Regions from separate parts of the Atlantibacter sp. genome, predicted to be linked through region 2. Evidence: predicted binding sites of a transcription regulator. Region 2 holds the regulator's gene; each other region holds the start of a gene.

Region 1 (4,702 bases), on a different contig from region 2:
GCCGCCAGCGCCGCCATCACGTGGCCCTTCAGCTGGCTGGTGCCGCGCACCATGTTTTCACAGGCGATGATGTTCAGCGGAGCGGTGTTGCCGTTGGCTCTGCGCATAATCAGGCCTTTCGCGATGGCAGGCGCGATACGCTCTAACACTATCGGGCCGACCGCCGTGGTGACTAAATCGACTTCAGAAATCAAGGTGACCACGTCGTCGCCAATGCTGCTGACCGCGTTCACGCCGGATACTGTATCGACTTGCTCATTTTCGCCGACCACGTGTACCTGGTAGCTGTGACGCGCGTTCAACGCATCCAGCACGGTCTGGTTTACATCGGCGAAAGTGAGGCTGATACCCGCGTCCGCGAGCAGTTTGCCGATGAAGCCACGTCCAATATTACCTGCGCCAAAATGTAATGCTTTCATTGTCTGAACCTTCCTAAATATGAATCACCCGAGAGGGTTGGGGTGAGGAGCCGAACGTCGTGCCCCTCACCCAAACCCTCTCCCGTGAAGGGAGAGGGAAAGGAATTACGCTTTCTTGCCGCTTAACAGGTCAAGAACTTCCTGAACGCTGGTGGTATTCGCCAGACGCTCAATCACGGTTTCATCATCCAGCGCGTTAGTCAGGCTGGTGATGACCTGGATGTGCTCGTTGTTGCGGGCCGCAATACCGATAACCAGACGGGCAATATCGTCCGCTTCTTCGCCGAAACGCACGCCTTGCGGGTACTGGCAGAAGACAACCCCGGTTTTCAGTACGCGGTCTTTCGCTTCTACAGTGCCGTGCGGAACCGCGATGGACTCACCCAGATAGGTCGGGGTCAGTTTTTCACGCTCCAGCATCGCATCCACGTATTCCGGCTGCACGTAGCCGCCTTTTACCAGTTGCTCGCCAGCAAAAATAATGGCTTCTTCTTTGCTGCTCGCGGTGCGGCCCAGGAAGATGTTTTCCGCGCCCAGCTTAAACAGGTGGGTGTCGTTGGCATCGAAGCTGTCCTGCAGACTGGTGCGGACTTTGGTTTCGTTGTCAGTGTGACGCTGCGCGGCAATCAGACGTTCGGTCAGGCTGGTGTACAGGCCGCTGTCCAGGAAGTTGGTCAGCGAAATGTGCTGGGCCTGCGGCGCCTGGCGCATAGCACGCTCGGTCAGATCGCGGTGGGTAATGACCACATCCACATCAGACGGCAGGCTGTTGATCGCGCTGTTGGTCACGGAGATGTTGGTCAAACCCGCGTCCTGGACTTTCTTACGCAGTACGCCTGCACCCATAGCGCTGGAGCCCATACCGGCATCACAGGCCACGATAATTTTACGCACGTGACTCAGGTCATTGGTCACTTCGCCCGCAGACAGCGGAGTCGCTGCGCCTTTGGACTGCGCTTTCATATCCTGCATGCGGCGGGTTGCGGCTTCGATATCGTCTTCTTCTTTCACTTTGCTGGTTTTCAGCAGGATAGCGGCAATGACGAAGGAGACACCCATCGCAGCGAAGATAGACACCAGGTTAGCGAAATAGGCACCTTTCGGCGTCATGGCCAGCACCGCCAGGATAGAACCCGGAGAAGCCGGAGAAACCAGACCACCACCCAGAACGCTCAGGCAGAACACGCCAGTCATACCGCCGAGGATAACGGCGATCAGCAGACGCGGGTTCATCAGCACATACGGGAAGTAAATTTCGTGGATACCCCCCAGGAAGTGGATGATTGCCGCACCGCCCGCAGACTGCTTGGCGCTGCCACGACCAAAGAACATGTACGCCAGCAGGATACCCATACCCGGGCCTGGGTTAGCTTCAATCAGGAAGAAAATAGACTTGCCGAGTTCATGAGACTGCTGAATACCCAGCGGCGAGAAGATACCGTGGTTAATCGCGTTGTTCAGAAACAGAATTTTGGCCGGTTCAACGAAGATGGACGCCAGCGGCAACATATCATGGACAACCATGAAGTTAACGCCTGCTGCCAGTACTTTAGACAGCGCTTCAACCAGCGGGCCAATGCCGAGGAATGCCAGAATCGCCAGGATCATACCGATGATGCCAGCGGAGAAGTTGTTTACCAGCATTTCAAAACCGGATTTGATCTTACCGTCTACCCAGTTATCGAAATGTTTAATCGCCCAGCCGCCCAGAGGGCCAGCAATCATTGCGCCGAGGAACATCGGCATATCCGCGCCCACGATCACGCCCATGGTGGTGATGGCACCAACCACGCCGCCACGGTCACCGCCGATCAAACGGCCACCGGTATAACCAATCAACAGCGGCAGCAGGTAGGTGATCATCGGACCTACCAGTTTCGCCAACGTTTCGTTCGGCAACCATCCGGTGGGAATAAACAGCGCCGTGATAATACCCCAGGCGATAAATGCGCCGATGTTTGGCATTACCATGTTACTTAGAAAACGACCAAAGCTTTGCACTCTGATCTTGATATCGGATGACATAAAACACCCCTTCTTATGTTTACGCGCAGGCTTGCGGCCCGAGGTTTATTGTGAACGTGGCGGCAGAGGTAGCCGGCTCAATGTCCTGGTGATGCGAAATCTGGCACTGAATCGTTCAACTGTCCAGTCGACGGGAAATAATGTGATTTATATCTCCTTTTCATGGGGGTAGGCCAGGTATATGAGGTGATCAAGATCACAAATACCATGTGTAAAAAAAGAACAAAGGTAAAGAAAGCGCGGTTTTACGGAGTCAAATGTGACAAAAATCACATTTGTTCGCGGTTGGTTTGTTATTCGTTTGTGATGGCGATCACAATAAATTTTGACTCAGATTTAACCGAATGTGATCAACAGCAAACCTGACTATGACGTGGTGCCAGGCTGTAACTTTGCGACATCCGACACGGGGCATCCTCCTTCAGTACGATGCAAAGCAACCATGGCTAAATTATTCTATTATTGAATTATCAAGCGATACGGGCCTGCAATGGGTCACTTAATAACAGTAAACCATGACAGCCACATAACAGCGTTAGCGCCTCACTCCTCACCAAACGCTGGTTGGCGCATTCGAAATCACGGACAGCAGACGCTTTGCCCCTGATGCTGCGTTGCCGGTATCAGGTGGGTTTCTCGTGGGAGGCCGGCATGTTTCTTAATTATTTCGCTCTCGGTGTGTTAATCGTGGTCTTTCTGGTGATCTTTTATGGGGTGATCATTATTCATGATATTCCCTATGAAATAGCCAAAAAGCGTAATCATCCTCATGCAGATGCTATTCATGTGGCAGGCTGGGTCAGTCTGTTTACGCTTCATGTTATTTGGCCGTTCTTATGGATTTGGGCCACGCTATACCGCCCTGAACGTGGCTGGGGTATGCAGGATTCCCAACGAATTGATGCGCTAAATCAGCGGATTATCGCGCTGGAAAATGAACTGGCGCGTCAGAAGAACCCTCAAAAAATCGATGAAACAGGTGAATAATCATGGACCTGCTAATTATTCTCACCTATGTGGCGCTGGCGTGGCTGATATTTAAAATTTTCAAAATACCGGTAAATAAATGGACCATTCCCACGGCGGCGTTGGGCGGCGTATTTCTGGTCGGCGCGTTAATTTTATTAATGAATTACAACCACCCTTATACCTTTACTGCGCAAAAGGCGGTGATCTCTATACCGGTTGTTCCGCAGGTTACAGGCGTGGTGATCGAAGTGACGCAAAAACAAAACCAACTGATTAATAAGGGCGAGATGCTGTTTAAGCTTGACCCGACGCGCTATGCCGCGCGGCTGAAAAAATTGCAGGCCGATTTAGTCACGGCGGAAAACGCCACCAAAGTACTGGAATCGCAATTGCAGGAAGCCATGGCGATTACCGAGCAAGCCACTGCCGAACGCGATAGGTTTTTCAAAGATTATCAACGCTATTTGAGGGGCAGCCAGGCGAAGGTCAACCCGTTTTCCGAGCGGGATATTGATACTGCCCGCCAGCAATATCTGGCTCAGGAAGCGGTGTTGAAAGCATCGCTGGCCGATCAGCAGCAGATCAAAAGCCAAATCAACAGCCGGCTGTTTGGCGATCAGTCAGAGGTAGCCAGTCTGCGCGCCCAGGTGGCGGAGGCGACTTACAACCTGTCGCAAACCGTGGTGCGCGCCCCGGAAAATGGCTACGTCACCCAGGTGCTGGTGCGCCCGGGCACCTATGCGGCGGCCCTGCCGCTGCGCCCGGTGATGGTGTTTATTCCCGAGCAAAAACGCCAGGTGATCGCCGCGTTCCGCCAGAACTCGCTGCTGCGTTTGCAACCCGGCGATGACGCGGAGGTGGTATTTAACGCGCTGCCAGGCCAGGTATTCCACGGCAAACTGGCGGGCATCAGCCCGATTGTGCCTACCGGCGCGTATCAGTCGCAGGGCACGCTGCAAACGCTCAATATTACCCCCGGCGGCGACGGGGTGATTGCAACGATTATTCTCGATCCCAGTGAAGATATAGATGCGCTACCGGACGGTATTTACGCCCAGGTTGCCGTCTATTCGCAGCATTTCACCCACGTCTCCGTGATGCGTAAAGTGCTGCTGCGCATGACCAGCTGGATGCACTATCTCTATCTCGATCACTAATCAGAGAAACGGGACGGCAAGTTGCATTGCCGTCCTGCCATTTCGCCTGAACTGCGCCATACTTAGCGCTTTATTGGCGTTTATCCAGGGAGTCAGTCATGAAGCTTGTCGGTAGCTATACCAGCCCGTTTG
Region 2 (4,702 bases):
GTAGGGTTTCGGTAGGTGCAGGGCGCTACCCACCAGGCTGGCAATGCTCAGCATCACCGCGATACGGGCGGAACTGCGCAGGGCGGTGGACTTCAATGACAGATAGCTTTTCAACGCGCGCAGCACGGGCAGGCGGCGCTGCTTATCTTCCATCAGATCGCGCGAATACAGTGGACGCTGGGATTTCAGCACTCTGGCGATACGGCTGAAATGGTATTCGCAGAACTGTCCCACCGGGTTATCGGGGTGCTGGCGGGCAATTTTTTCCAGCGCGCCAATCTGCTTATCCATTTCAAAGCGCTTCGGGTAACGGTGATACAGGATATCGTCGGCGCGTTCCCGCAGGCGGGCCGCCACCGTCTGGGCATTCCAGCGGATCACCGCCTCGGCGTGGCTTTCGCGCACCAGTTTCTGCACCTCTTCGGGCTGATGCAGGCTGACGGAAATATGCTCCTGCAAATCCAGCGCGATCTGGAAAGTGCGCAGCAGGCGTTTATAGCCGTGATGCTTACCGGTCGACAGCATATGTAGCTGCTGATAACACTGGGTAATCAAGTCGACGGTTTTTTGCTGGCGTGCCAGCAGCGGCGGCAACGCGCTTTGCGGATCGGTATGCTGGGTCAGCAGGCTGTATTTGGCTTCGCAATATTCCGCCAACTGGCGGTACAGCAGGCTCAGGGTTTCGCGCAGCGGCTGTTCGCGCCACACCCAGAACCAGAACCAGTTAAACAGCCCATACCACAGCGTGCCCAAGGCATACAGCAGCAGCGGCTCCCACATCGGCATATAGCCCGCCAGGCTGAGTGTGAATATCGCTGCAATAAGCGACGCCGGGAGCAGGCGAGCATGAAGCGGACTGATTTCCGCCGTTACGCCCAGGATCAGCGCCAGCCCGGAGAGCGCCAGTGGCAGCGGCACGGCGTTAAGCAGCAGTAACTGCATCGCCAGGCTGCTGAGCGCGAACAGTGACCCGCCAATAACCAGGCGTTTAAAGAAGCGCTTGTGCGGGGTGTCCAGGCCAGCGATGTTGCAGCAGGCGGGAACGAGGGAGAACAGGAGACCTTGTTGCAGATGGCCCAGAACCAGACCCACCGCCACAGGCAAACACAACACCAGGGTTTGACGAAGTGCGTAGTTGATTTCGGGGTGGTAGATCAGGCGTCGCCACATGGGTGAGATCGGATGAGACGGCGTGTTGCCACGCCGTTTCGCAGGGTTTAGCGGGTACCGTAAACCACAATGGTCTTACCGTGGGCGGAGATCAGGTTTTGATCTTCAAGCATTTTCAAAATGCGGCCAACGGTTTCGCGGGAGCAGCCGACGATCTGGCCGATCTCCTGACGGGTAATTTTGATCTGCATACCATCCGGGTGGGTCATGGCATCCGGCTGTTTGGCCAGATTCAGCAGCGTTTGTGCGATGCGGCCAGTGACATCAAGGAAGGCGAGGTTGCCCACTTTCTCTGACGTCACCTGCAGACGGCGCGCCATCTGCGAAGACAGACGCATCAGGATGTCAGGGTTAACCTGAATCAGCTGACGGAATTTTTTATAAGAGATTTCTGCCACTTCACACGCCGTTTTGGCGCGAACCCAGGCACTGCGTTCCTGACCTTCTTCGAACAATCCCAGTTCGCCGATGAAATCGCCCTGATTCAGATAAGAGAGGATCATTTCCTTGCCCTCTTCATCTTTAATCAGCACTGCCACGGAGCCTTTAACGATGTAATACAACGTTTCCGCCTTTTCACCCTGGTGAATCAGCGTGCTCTTCGATGGGTACTTATGAATATGGCAATGAGACAAGAACCATTCGAGAGTCGGGTCTGTTTGCGGTTTGCCAAGCACCATGCGCGGTTATCCTCTGTTTTAAGCTGACTCCAGAGAGCAACAATAATAACCCTCTGGGTTTTTGCAATCGTCTCTTCTCCTGGCCGGAGAAGGGGCCTTTAACGTCCTGTGGCCTGTAATAGGTGTGGTCGTATGCACACATGCATTACATCAATGTATCGCTGTAGCATCCGACTGTTTTAGCATAGCTTTACGTGAGTGTCTCCTATTGTCTCGTTTCAGCTTGACCTGGCTCTCATCCGTTGCGCGTTTTGTTACAGCCGCGTAATCTGTCAGTAATTTTGAAACACTGGAGTAACCAAAATGCAGGCAAGAGTGAAGTGGGTAGAAGGGTTAACTTTTCTCGGTGAGTCCGCCTCAGGACACCAGGTTTTAATGGACGGCAACTCCGGTGACAAAGCGCCCAGCCCGATGGAAATGGTATTAATGGCGGCGGGCGGTTGCAGCGCCATTGATGTGGTGTCGATCCTTCAGAAAGGACGTCATGACATCACCGACTGCGAGGTGAAATTGACCTCCGAGCGCCGTGAAGAAGCGCCGCGCTACTTTACCCACATCAACCTGCATTTCATCGTGACCGGTAAAGCGTTAAAAGACGCGGCGGTGTCCCGTGCGGTAGATCTGTCGGCAGAGAAATATTGTTCAGTCGCCTTGATGCTGGAAAAAGCGGTGAACGTCACCCATTCCTACGAAGTGATTGAAGGATAAGTGCTTAATAAGGCGGCGTTGCCGCCTTAAATTTTTCGCCCTTCCATGATTCTTTTTACCAGCGGCAGCATGATCAGCTCCATCGCCAACCCCATTTTCCCGCCTGGCACCACTAATGTATTGATGTGGGAAATGAATGAGCCCTGCAACATGGCCAGCAGCCAGGGGAAATCGATCCCTTCCAGGTTCCTGAAGTGAATCACCACCAGGCTCTCATCCAGCGAAGGAATTGCCTTCGCGGCAAACGGGTTTGATGTATCAACGGTGGGGACACGCTGGAAGTTAATATGGGTACGCGAGAACTGCGGCGTGATGAAGTTGATGTAGTCTTCCATCGAACGCACGACCGAATCCATCACCGCTTCACGGGAGTGCCCGCGTTCGCTGGTGTCACGGATGAGCTTCTGGATCCATTCCAGGTTGACGATCGGCACCACGCCCACCAGCAAATTCACATGGCGCGCGACATCATGATGGGGCGTCACCACGCCGCCATGCAACCCTTCGTAAAACAGCACGTCCGTGGGTTCGGGCAACGGTTGCCAGGGGGTAAAAGTACCCGGTACCTGGTTCCAGGGTACGGCTTCGTCATAGGTATGCAGATATTTACGCGATTGCCCGGTACCGGTTTGCCCGTACTGATTAAAAGTCTGTTCCAGCAGGCCAAAGTCGTTGGCCTCCGGCCCGAAATAGCTGATGTGCCTGCCCACGTCGCGCGCTTTGCGGATCGCCATATCCATTTCAGGGCGGGTATAGCGATGAAAGCTGTCCCCTTCCACTTCAGCGGCATGCAGGTTGAGCTGGGCGAAAATCTTACGAAAGGCGAGGCTGGTGGTGGTGGTCCCGGCCCCGCTGGAGCCGGTAACGGCGATGATCGGATGTTGGGCAGACATAGCGGAACAACTCCTTAGGGTAGCGACGTGAAAATAAGACCCGTGCAAGGCGAATGAGTTCTGGCGGTCTGATCTGCCGCCAGTGGTTTTTATTGTTCAGCGAGCGGTCTTACCCCCGAAACTGATCGCGCGGCATGATGTTGACCGTTTCATGCAGTTCCGACCACACCAGAACCGCGTCGCCGCGTTCCAGTTGGTGCTTTACCTGAGAGACTTTATCGCTGAGCGAGCGTTCATGTTCACCATAATCGGTGCCTTCCCGCAAGACAAAAGCTTCAATGAGGTTTTCAAGCGTTTCCGGGTCGAGGGATTGCCAGGGAATAATCATGGTTTATCCAGATAAGGTGTGAGCCAGTCGGGAATGCGCGCTTCAAGCCACATTTTCGGACGCAGGGCGGTACCGCCTACGAATCCCACGTGCCCGCCATATTCGGTCAACTGGTATTCGATATTGGCCGGTAGCTGGGCGATATCTGGGATAACGTGGCTATCCATAAACGGGTCGTCCTGCGCATGAATGATAAGTGTAGGCTGGGTAATCGACGCCAGCAGCGGCATCGCGCTACAGCGCCGGTAATAATCGATGGCGTCGTCAAAACCGTGGGCTTTTGAGGTGATCAAATCGTCGAATTCACGCAGGCGGCGGATCCCTTTCAACTGGGCTATATCTACCGGCAGCGTACCCGGATAAGCCAGCAGCTTGCGCGAGGCATTGGCCTTAAGCAAATTCAACAGGTAGTGCTGATAGACCCGGGAAAAGCCTTTTTCCATATGGTAGCAGCAATGTTCCAGCACAAACGGCGCGGAGACAATCACCGCCGCGTTGACCGGCAGTTGTGGATACTTCGCCAACATGCAGCCCAGCATATTGCCGCCGAGAGAAAAACCTACCGCCGCGGTGGGCTGCTCGCCAAACTGTTGCGCGACCCACTCCAGAAACCAGCGGCCGTCTTCGGTTTCGCCGGAATGGTAAATGCGGTGCATGCGATTCGGTTCACCGCTGCATCCCCGGAAATGCATTACCACCCCCAGCCAGCCGCGGGCTTTCGCCGCCTGGATCAGTCCGTGGGCGTAAGGGCTGTTCAGGCTGCCTTCCAGACCGTGGAAAATCACCAGCCGGGGTTTATGGCGCGCCTGTTCTGGATCTTCGCTCCAGGCCAGATCGACAAAATCGCCATCGGGCGTATCCAGCCGCTGCCATACCGGGGTGAACTGGAGCCGCCGCCGCAGGATGCGCGGCAGCATGGTTTG
Region 3 (4,702 bases), on a different contig from region 2:
TTCAGCGCGCCGTCGTGGATCACGCTGCACGCTTCCGGGTTCAGGTACACGCGGTCGGTGCGATCCGGGAAAGTTTGCACGCCGTCGGCTAACGCGTCTTCTTTAGCGTCGTTCACTTTATCAATAAAGCGATCGCCGAGGCCGCTCACCTTCACCGCGCTGATATCGCCCACGTTGAAGTAGGTATGCAGCGCGGACCAGGTTTCAAACTCGCCGTGCGCTTCCAACTCCATCTCGCAGGTTGCGCCCAGCTTAAAGCGCGCATACAGAGTGAAGTCGTGCGGCCAGTACTGCTTCGAGACTTCGCTGCTCTGCAATTCAAAGGTAACCACTACGCCGTTTTCATCTTCGTTATGGGCCTGTAGCGTCCAGGGCAGGTTACGGGCGAACCCGTGAGCCGGCAGATCTTTTTGCGCTGCCGGGCCAAACCACGGCCAGCAAATCGGCACACCGCCGCGGATCGCCACGCCTTTGCTGAACGGCGTATTGTCGCTCAGCCACAGCACTTCTTCTTCGCCAGCCGGTTTCCATGAGAGCAGATGCGCGCCCTGTAACGTCAACGATGCGCGGGCCTTCGGATGCTCAATCACCACAACATCCAGCTCGTCCATCTTGCGCAGCGAAATCGCTGGCGTGATTTGCTCTACAACCGGCAGCGCGAAAATACGATTTATCATGTCCATCATCCTCTGTTCAGACCAAAAAAAAGGGCGACCATCGTCGCCCTCTCAGGATCAATCGTTCATCTCAACTTATTTGGAGATGTGAGCGATCAGGTCCAGTACTTTGTTGGAGTAGCCAGTTTCGTTGTCGTACCAGGAAACCAGTTTCACAAAGTTGTCGTTCAGTGCGATACCGGCTTTGGCATCGAACACAGAAGTGCAGATTTCGCCATTGAAATCGGTAGAAACAACGTCGTCTTCGGTGTAGCCCAGAACGCCTTTCATTTCGCCTTCAGAAGCGGCTTTGATGGCTTTCTTGATGTCTTCGTAAGAAGCGGCTTTTTCCAGACGAACGGTCAGGTCAACTACGGATACGTTCGGGGTCGGAACGCGGAACGCCATACCCGTCAGTTTGCCGTTCAGTTCCGGCAGAACTTTACCCACAGCTTTAGCCGCACCGGTAGAGGACGGGATGATGTTCTGAGCTGCGCCACGGCCGCCGCGCCAGTCTTTGTGAGACGGGCCGTCAACGGTTTTCTGAGTCGCGGTGGTCGCGTGAACGGTAGTCATCAGGCCTTCGATGATGCCGAAGTTGTCGTTGATAACTTTAGCCAGCGGAGCCAGGCAGTTGGTGGTGCAGGACGCGTTGGAAACGATGTCCTGGCCAGCATATTTTTCAAAGTTAGCGCCTTTAACGAACATCGGCGTGTCGTCTTTGGACGGGCCAGTCAGCACAACTTTTTTCGCGCCAGCGGTGATGTGTTTACGTGCGGTTTCGTCGGTCAGGAAGATACCGGTTGCTTCAGCAACAACGTCAACACCGACTTCGTTCCATTTCAGGTTAGCCGGATCTTTTTCAGCGGTAACACGGATTTTCTTGCCGTTAACGACCAGGTGACCGTCTTTCACTTCAACGGTGCCGTCGAAACGACCGTGAGTGGAGTCATATTTCAGCATGTAAGCCATGTACTCAGCATCTAACAGATCGTTGATTGCAACGATTTCGATGTCAGAACGCGTTTGAGCAGCACGGAAAACAATGCGACCGATACGGCCAAAACCGTTGATACCTACTTTGATAGTCATATATTCCACCAGCTATTTGTTAGTGAATAAAAGGTTGGTTGTAAAATTACAAAAACCTTACGCAGCGTCAAGCGGAATCGTGTCAATCATTGCGACAAATCAATCTGCTGAACAACCTTTGCGCGAATAACACGTCAAACATTTCCTTTTGTGCTGCCATCCCACATGGGGACGCCGCGGGACATTTTAAAGAACAGCGAGATCAAAATTGTGATGTGAGTCACAAACAACCCGCTGCCGTTTACCTGGCACTAAGTTTAGATCAAAAGTTAGCACCGTACTGTTAATGTTTTGTTAGAATCTGGCAGATAATGTGATCTGTTTAACCCTGCCGAGAAGTGAACCTATGGCTAACAACATGTCCCCGGAAGATTTGAAGAAAACGCTGACTGACGTGCAGTTTTACGTTACTCAGCAACATGGCACCGAAGCGCCATTTACCGGGCGTTTGCTGCATAATAAGCGCGAGGGCGTTTACCATTGTCTGGTGTGCGATGCGGCGCTGTTTCACTCGCAAACCAAGTATGATTCGGGCTGCGGCTGGCCGAGCTTTTTCGAACCGGTGAGCGAAAACGCGATCCGCTATTTGAATGATTACTCACACGGTATGCAACGCACCGAAATCCGCTGCGGCAACTGCGACGCCCATCTGGGGCACGTTTTCCCGGACGGGCCAAAGCCCACCGGCGAGCGCTTCTGCGTGAATTCCGCCTCGCTGAGCTTTACCGATGAGGAAAACGGCGCGCAAACCAAAGGCTGAAAAATCGATTCAGCAAACTATTCCAGTGGAGCAGTGCGAAAATGAACATTGATGACCTGATTAACAGCATGACGCCGGAAGTGTATCAACGTCTGGTCACCGCCGTGGAACTGGGCAAATGGCCCGACGGCGTCGCGTTAACCGACGAGCAAAAAGCCAACAGCATGCAGTTAGTGATGCTGTGGCAGACGCGCCACAACCACAACCCGGACCATATGTCGATTGGCACAGACGGCCAGATTGTGATGAAGAGCAAGCAGCAGTTCAAAGAAGAATTCGGGATTGTTCCGCCGACGATTGCGAAGCTTAAGCCTCAGTGATAAGCGCCTTGCTATTAATCGGTTTTGATAGCAAGGCGACGCGGTTGCGTCCCGGCATCTAAAGCTTTAGTGGGTCGCGTGCCCTGTTAGCGTTAGTTAATTCTTATTTTTTTCTTCCGTAATCGCTTTTCCTTCATGAGTAGATACTCTACCCCGCAGGAGGAGCGTTTATGTCTGAAACATGGAAGTACCTGTTAATCCCGGCACTCTCTGTAACATGGATTAATTTATTGTGGTTGGGAATGCTGATGTACTGTTTTGTATGGTTTCCCTACCGTCGTCGGCGCGACAGACGAAATGGCCAGGTGACTAAAAGTGAATTTATTCCTGAACACTATCCAGAGGGATTTCTGGCGTACATTTTAAATGGGGGCTATTATTCCCATAAACATTTTTTTGCCGACTGCATTTCTCTATTCATAACCAATAAATCGGTTCTTGAAGAAAAGAACATTGCGCTGCATATCAAGTGGGGGGGAACGCCGGAATCATTGCCTGCAATGAAGCGTAATTTTGTTTTGGCGATGCAAAACCACCTCTTTCCAGGTTCGCGTGAAATTGAAATTAGCGGGCATGAATTTCAGCCATTAGTGGATCTGCACAGGCATGTTTCAACAATGTATAAAAATGCAGCGTCCCGGTTTGTGATTCCCGGCTCCATATCCCTTATATTGGGATACCTGTGCACACTGGCGATGGCATGTTGGCTGGGGATAAGTACAGAACAAGGGTTGGGTTTTGTCGTGTTCTTCCTTTATATTTTCGTTATCCCGTTCATACTTATCATTATTTCTACGCTTAACGACCGCAATCCGCACCATGAAAAATTCACGCTTAATATGGTTATCATTCCGCTGCTGATATCAGGTCCATTCACTGCCTTTGCCATCTATTTTATCAATAACGCTGATTTTATTCTGCCGCCAGGCAGCGTCTATATTTCATTTATCTGTACGCTGATGGGCAGTTATTTTCAGACATATCAGGTAACCCATACTGATGAAGGAAAGAGAATTTTACCGGGCATTAAGGCGTACTTTGCCAGACAGTTTTATCATCTGCATTGCTATAAACCCAACTCGCCGAAAGAGCCATTCCCTGAGATAGAAACATTACTCCCTTATGCGATTAGTCATGACTATCTGAGCACATGGAGCAAGACGGTTGAAAAACTGATGCGCAATAACAGCGACAAACCCTATTGGGTCGGGCAATATCAATACGCAAAAGTTGAACGTTATGAGCATATTTTCGATGAAGCATTATCATCAGAACCGGACAGTGCTCATACACACACCGACATCAGCGGTGGCGACTAAGATTAAATATAAACCAGGCCCGGAAGATCTCCGGGCCGGTTATCAAACCTGCGTTTCCAGCCAGTCGTCCAGGGTATACAGCGTCGCGCCTTCCGCCGCCATTTCCATAAACGCATGGGCGCTGTCCTGCGCAGCCAGATTCACCCCACGGCAGCCGTCGGTGATCACATTGACCGTGTAACCCAGCTTCAGCGCGTCCAGCACCGTAAACTTCACGCAGTAGTCCGTCGCCAGGCCCATAATCACCAGCTCTTTGATACCGTGATGTCGCAGCCACTCATCCAGGGCGGTTTTCTGGCGATGCTCGTTATCAAAAAACGCGCTATAGCTGTCGATCAGCGGGTTCTCACCTTTATGAAACACCGCGTCGATGGCTTTCTGGTTGAGCAGCGGATGCAGCTCCGCACCCTCGGTCAACTGTACACAGTGATCCGGCCACCAGGTTTGCGGAAAACCGTCCAGCTCGCCCTGGGTAAAAGGCTCAGCGTTATGCTGGCTGGCGAAACTGCCGTGATCCGCCGGGTGCCAGTCCTGGCTGGCTACAATCGCGTCGCC
Region 4 (4,702 bases), on a different contig from region 2:
TGCCATGCACCACGGGGATATCGCCAAAGGTCCGATCGACCCGCGCGGTGGTGCAAATAAGGTCAGCGCCTTCCATATAGGTCTCGATTTCCGTCACGCGACACTGCACCAGATCGAGTTCGATGCCCTGCGCCGCACACAGCTCTTTGATTTCCTCGGCAGCCAGGGTAGATGTCGCCACAGCGCCGCCGCAGGCGACGATCACTTTTCGTTTCATAACATTTTCCTTTTTTATAATGACGAAGCCGCGTCGGGCTGCGGTTCAATCAGGGTTTCCCAAAATGCTTTGCCCAGTTCTGCCTGCGGGGTATTCAGTAGCGCCGCTATTCGCTGCGGGTTTTGCAACCCGTTGAATAGCTGGCGCAGCAGTCTGAGTTGAGCGTCTGGGTTTTCAACGATCAGCGCGATAATCAGCGGGACGGCAATTTCACCGTCATCATCCGCGCGTTGAAAACAGACAGGGTTATCCGGGCGGATAAGATAGATAGCGGGCGAAATGGCGTGCAGGGCTTCGCAGTGCGGGATAGCAACCGCGTGTTGCTCCAGGGCGATACCTGTCGGAAACACCGCTTCGCGCTGTTTCAGGGCCTGCGGATAGCTCGCTTTCACGACGCCTTTTGCCAGCATTTCCGCGCCGATATGCTCAAGCGCCTCATCGCTGTTGGCGAAGTGGATACCGGTGCGAACGAACAGTTGGGTCATGACTTTCTCCTCTGGCAGTACGAATTCGTTGGTGTATTTGATTTATTCAGGGCAAAGAAAGCCCATCAGCAATCTGTATAAAATTGCTGTTATTCAGTCAGTTAAATTTATTTCTGCATCGTGAGTTTGGGTTTCTTCTGGCCAGACTTAAACCGTGCCCGATATCTCTCCCTTACAACGGCAAGTCTCAATTACTTGTGTACGACTGGTTTCATAACCGTTTTGGCCGGCTGTCTGGAATGACGTGCAGCGTTTTCTTCGGGGCACGCCGCAAAGTGATTTTTCAATTCGGAAGCAAGCGCGCGTTTTAGCGCTGGGGTGCCAGGCAACGCCAGCGGCATCATATAAGAGCTTCGGTTGATGTGAAGTGATTGCCATATCCTTTCCTTAATCTTTCGTTTTATTTCTTTTGAAAGGAATTTAATCGTTTTCGTTTTTGATGATTGTGATCTGCATTCACAAAAGAAAGTTATCGGATACATTCGGAATATGTACCAGGAATGTGCAGGAAAATGCTGAGAAACTCGGTGGGGAGGCAAGGCAGTAATAAAAAAATGCCAGCACGGCGGCTGGCATAATGGCAAGGAAACTGAAAGGCGATATCAGGTCACGGGGGCCGGGTTGAACACCGCCAACTGGTTATGCAAGCCCCACTGATCGGAGAAGGTTTTCTTGCGACCACTCGCCACATCAAGGATGAAGTGGAACAGCTTCCAGCCCACCTGCTCAATGGTCTCTTCCCCGGTAGCGATAGTGCCTGCGTTGATGTCCATTAAGTCATACCAGCGGTTCGCCAGTTCGGTACGGGTCGCCATTTTAATCACCGGCACCGCCATCAGGCCGTACGGCGTACCGCGACCCGTGGTGAACACCTGCACGGTGATCCCGGAGGCCACCTGCTGGGTGCCGCACACAAAGTCGCTGGCTGGGGTCGCCGCGTAGATTAAACCGCGTTTGGTCGGGCGCTGGCCCGGCGACAGCACTTCCACAATGGCGCTCTGACCAGATTTCGCGATAGAACCCAGCGCTTTTTCCACCACGTTGGCCAGGCCGCCTTTCTTGTTGCCCGGAGACGGGTTGGCGCTGCGGTCGGTTTTGCCCATATCGAGATAATCATCGTACCAGGCCATCTCTTCCAGCAGGCGTTTACCGACTTGTTCGTCGACGGTACGCGGCGTCAGCAGATGGATAGCATCACGGACTTCAGTCACTTCCGAGAACATCACCGTGCCGCCGCAGCGCACCAGCAGATCGGAGGCATAGCCCACCGCCGGGTTAGCCGTTACGCCGGAAAATGCATCGCTGCCGCCGCACTGCATACCGACCACCAGTTCAGAGGCCGGGCAGGTTTCGCGCTTACGCTGGTTGAGTTTTTCCAGATGGCGCTCGGCGACGCGCAGAATATCGTCCACCATCGAGCGGAAGCCTACGTGCTGTTCGTCCTGCAGGCGTACAATGCTGGCATCGTCGACCGCGATGGGCTGTACGTCTTCGGTGCCCTGAAGCAGGCGCTCCGGCTGAAGTTTTTCGCAGCCCAGGCCGATCACCATGACTTCGCCGCCAAAGTTAGGGTTCAGGGCGATGTTGTGGATAGTGCGAATCGGGATCACCGCCGCCGGGGCGTTAATCGCCACGCCGCAGCCGTACAGGTGGTTCAGGCCGACTACGCCGTCCACGTTCGGGTAGCGCGGCAGCAGATCGCGCTCGATAATTTTAATCACGTAATCAACGACGCCCGCCACGCAATGTACGCTGGTGGTGATGCCAAGCAGGTTTTTGGTGCCGACGCTACCGTCCGCGTTGCGATAGCCTTCGAAGGTATAGCCTTCCAGCGCCGGTAACGGCTCTGGCACTTTGGTCGCCAGCGGCAGAGTATTCAGCGGCGGCGCTTTCGGTAGCTCTACCAGGGACTCTTCAATCCAGCTGCCGCGCGGGATATCTTTTACCGCATAACCGATGACCTCACCGTAACGGACAATTTCGCCATGCGCGGGAATATCGCTCAGCGCGACTTTATGGCCCTGAGGAATATGTTCAATCAACTCAAGACCATCCGCGAAACGGGTGCCCGCTTTTAAGCCGTAATCATTAACAATGATGGCAACGTTATCAGTGTCGTGCACTTTAATATAAAAAGCGCCGGGCGGTTGTTGTTTAATTTCTATATTAGCCATTGTCCAGTATTCTCCGCGTGCTCAAGGCATGGTTAATAAATTAAGGAATATTATTTTTATCGGTATCAAGCAGTAATGACAGTAAGAATGTCAGGTGTTCAAAAATAAAAATGTGACGCAGATCACCAGACGCCGTGAAGCCAGTGCTGGCAAGGGCGGCAATGATTAATTCTGTGGATTAGCGCCCATGAAGTTGGGCTTTGGCAAAACAAAAATCCTGTTTAACTTTATTTTGTTGTGCAAATGCATGATGCGGGGGTGAAGGGTGCTGTTTATACTGATTCATAACCTAATGGTGTGAAAGTAATATCCCTGAATAACAAAACAAATATAAATACTACGCCCACGCCGGTTCAATTTAATTCCGAATAGAGTGCCTGAGCCAGAGGTAAATAATATGATGCTTGACGCCGCCAGTGAAACAAAAAAGGGTATGCATACCCGATATTATATATTGCTGATTATTTTTATTGTTACCGCGATTAACTACGCCGACCGCGCAACGTTGTCGATCGCCGGGACCGAAGTGGCGAAGGAGCTCCAGCTCAGCGCGATTTCCATGGGTTACATCTTCTCCGCTTTCGGGTGGGCCTACTTGTTGATGCAAATTCCGGGCGGCTGGCTGCTTGACCGCTACGGTTCGAAGAAAGTTTACACCTACAGCTTGTTCTTCTGGTCACTGTTTACCTTCCTGCAAGGTTTTGTGGATATGGTGCCGCTGGCCTGGGCGGGCGTGTCGATGTTCCTGATGCGCTTTATGCTCGGCTTCTCCGAAGCGCCGTCATTCCCGGCCAACGCCCGTATCGTGGCGGCCTGGTTCCCTACCAAAGAGCGCGGCACCGCCTCGGCTATCTTCAACTCAGCGCAATATTTTTCCCTGGCGATCTTCTCGCCGCTGCTGGGCTGGCTGACTTTCGCATGGGGTTGGGAGCATGTCTTTACCGTCATGGGTGCGATGGGTTTTGTGCTGACGATCATGTGGGTCAAATTTATCCATAACCCAACCGACCACCCGAAAATGTCTGCGGCTGAACTGGCGTTCATCAAGAAGGGCGGCGCGGTGGTTGATATGGACCACAAAAAAACCACCACTGACAGCGGCCCGAAACTGCATTACATCAAGCAGATGCTGACTAACCGCATGATGTTAGGCGTGTTCTTCGGCCAATATTTTATCAACACTATTACCTGGTTCTTCCTCACCTGGTTCCCGATTTACCTGGTGCAGGAAAAGGGCATGTCGATTCTGAAAGTGGGGATGGTGGCGTCTATCCCGGCGCTGTGCGGGTTCGCCGGTGGCGTACTGGGCGGTGTGTTCTCCGATTCCTTGATTAAACGCGGCCATTCACTGACGCTGGCCCGAAAGTTGCCGATTGTGCTGGGCATGCTGCTGGCATCAACCATTATTCTTTGTAACTACACCGATAATACCGTGCTGGTCATTGCCCTGATGGCACTGGCGTTCTTCGGTAAAGGTTTTGGCGCACTGGGCTGGCCGGTTATCTCCGATACCGCGCCGAAAGAAATTGTCGGCCTGTGCGGCGGGGTATTCAATGTGTTTGGTAACGTCGCCTCTATCGTCACCCCGCTGGTGATTGGCTATCTGGTGAGTGAGTTGCACTCCTTTAACGCTGCGCTGCTGTTCGTGGGCTGTTCCGCCCTGATGGCGATGGTTTGCTACCTGTTCGTGGTGGGCGACATCAAGCGTATGGAACTGCAGAAATAAGCATCGATGACATGAAGGTAAACAGAATGAGCGCTATTTTCCCTAACAAATTTAAGGCCGCGCTGGCGGCCAAACAGACTCAAATCGGCTGCTGGTCCGC

What was found. Region 2 encodes CRP, which controls carbon source genes, mostly activating them, when cyclic AMP is high. Its sites were predicted from a motif close to ATGTGANNNNNNTCACAT; they were not measured.
Region 1: a site for CRP is predicted at 2,702-2,719, ahead of RT120_RS16215 (PTS mannitol transporter subunit IICBA). Genes of this name have one in related genera too.
Region 3: a site for CRP is predicted at 1,957-1,974, ahead of msrB (peptide-methionine (R)-S-oxide reductase MsrB). Genes of this name have one in related genera too.
Region 4: a site for CRP is predicted at 2,987-3,004, ahead of garD (galactarate dehydratase). Genes of this name have one in related genera too.

The regions. Positions count from the first base shown of each region.
Region 1 covers NZ_DAMBQK010000019.1:79,795-84,496, forward strand. The annotation lists gene mtlD (mannitol-1-phosphate 5-dehydrogenase) at 1-419, opposite strand, end outside; gene RT120_RS16215 (PTS mannitol transporter subunit IICBA) at 525-2,444, opposite strand; gene RT120_RS16220 (DUF3302 domain-containing protein) at 3,096-3,431, shown strand; gene RT120_RS16225 (HlyD family secretion protein) at 3,434-4,570, shown strand; gene RT120_RS16230 (glutathione S-transferase) at 4,669-4,702, shown strand, end outside.
Region 2 covers NZ_DAMBQK010000007.1:12,324-17,025, reverse strand. The annotation lists gene RT120_RS08665 (YccS/YhfK family putative transporter) at 1-1,170, opposite strand, end outside; gene crp (cAMP-activated global transcriptional regulator CRP) at 1,218-1,850, opposite strand; gene RT120_RS08655 (OsmC family protein) at 2,154-2,558, shown strand; gene RT120_RS08650 (phosphoribulokinase) at 2,585-3,451, opposite strand; gene RT120_RS08645 (YheU family protein) at 3,561-3,779, opposite strand; gene RT120_RS08640 (hydrolase) at 3,776-4,702, opposite strand, start outside.
Region 3 covers NZ_DAMBQK010000009.1:127,514-132,215, reverse strand. The annotation lists gene RT120_RS10815 (D-hexose-6-phosphate mutarotase) at 1-677, opposite strand, end outside; gene gapA (glyceraldehyde-3-phosphate dehydrogenase) at 753-1,748, opposite strand; gene msrB (peptide-methionine (R)-S-oxide reductase MsrB) at 2,095-2,508, shown strand; gene RT120_RS10800 (YeaC family protein) at 2,550-2,828, shown strand; gene RT120_RS10795 (hypothetical protein) at 2,999-4,147, shown strand; gene pncA (bifunctional nicotinamidase/pyrazinamidase) at 4,190-4,702, opposite strand, start outside.
Region 4 covers NZ_DAMBQK010000028.1:4,718-9,419, reverse strand. The annotation lists gene gatB (PTS galactitol transporter subunit IIB) at 1-217, opposite strand, end outside; gene gatA (PTS galactitol transporter subunit IIA) at 232-702, opposite strand; gene garD (galactarate dehydratase) at 1,305-2,876, opposite strand; gene RT120_RS19205 (MFS transporter) at 3,274-4,602, shown strand; gene garL (2-dehydro-3-deoxyglucarate aldolase) at 4,629-4,702, shown strand, end outside.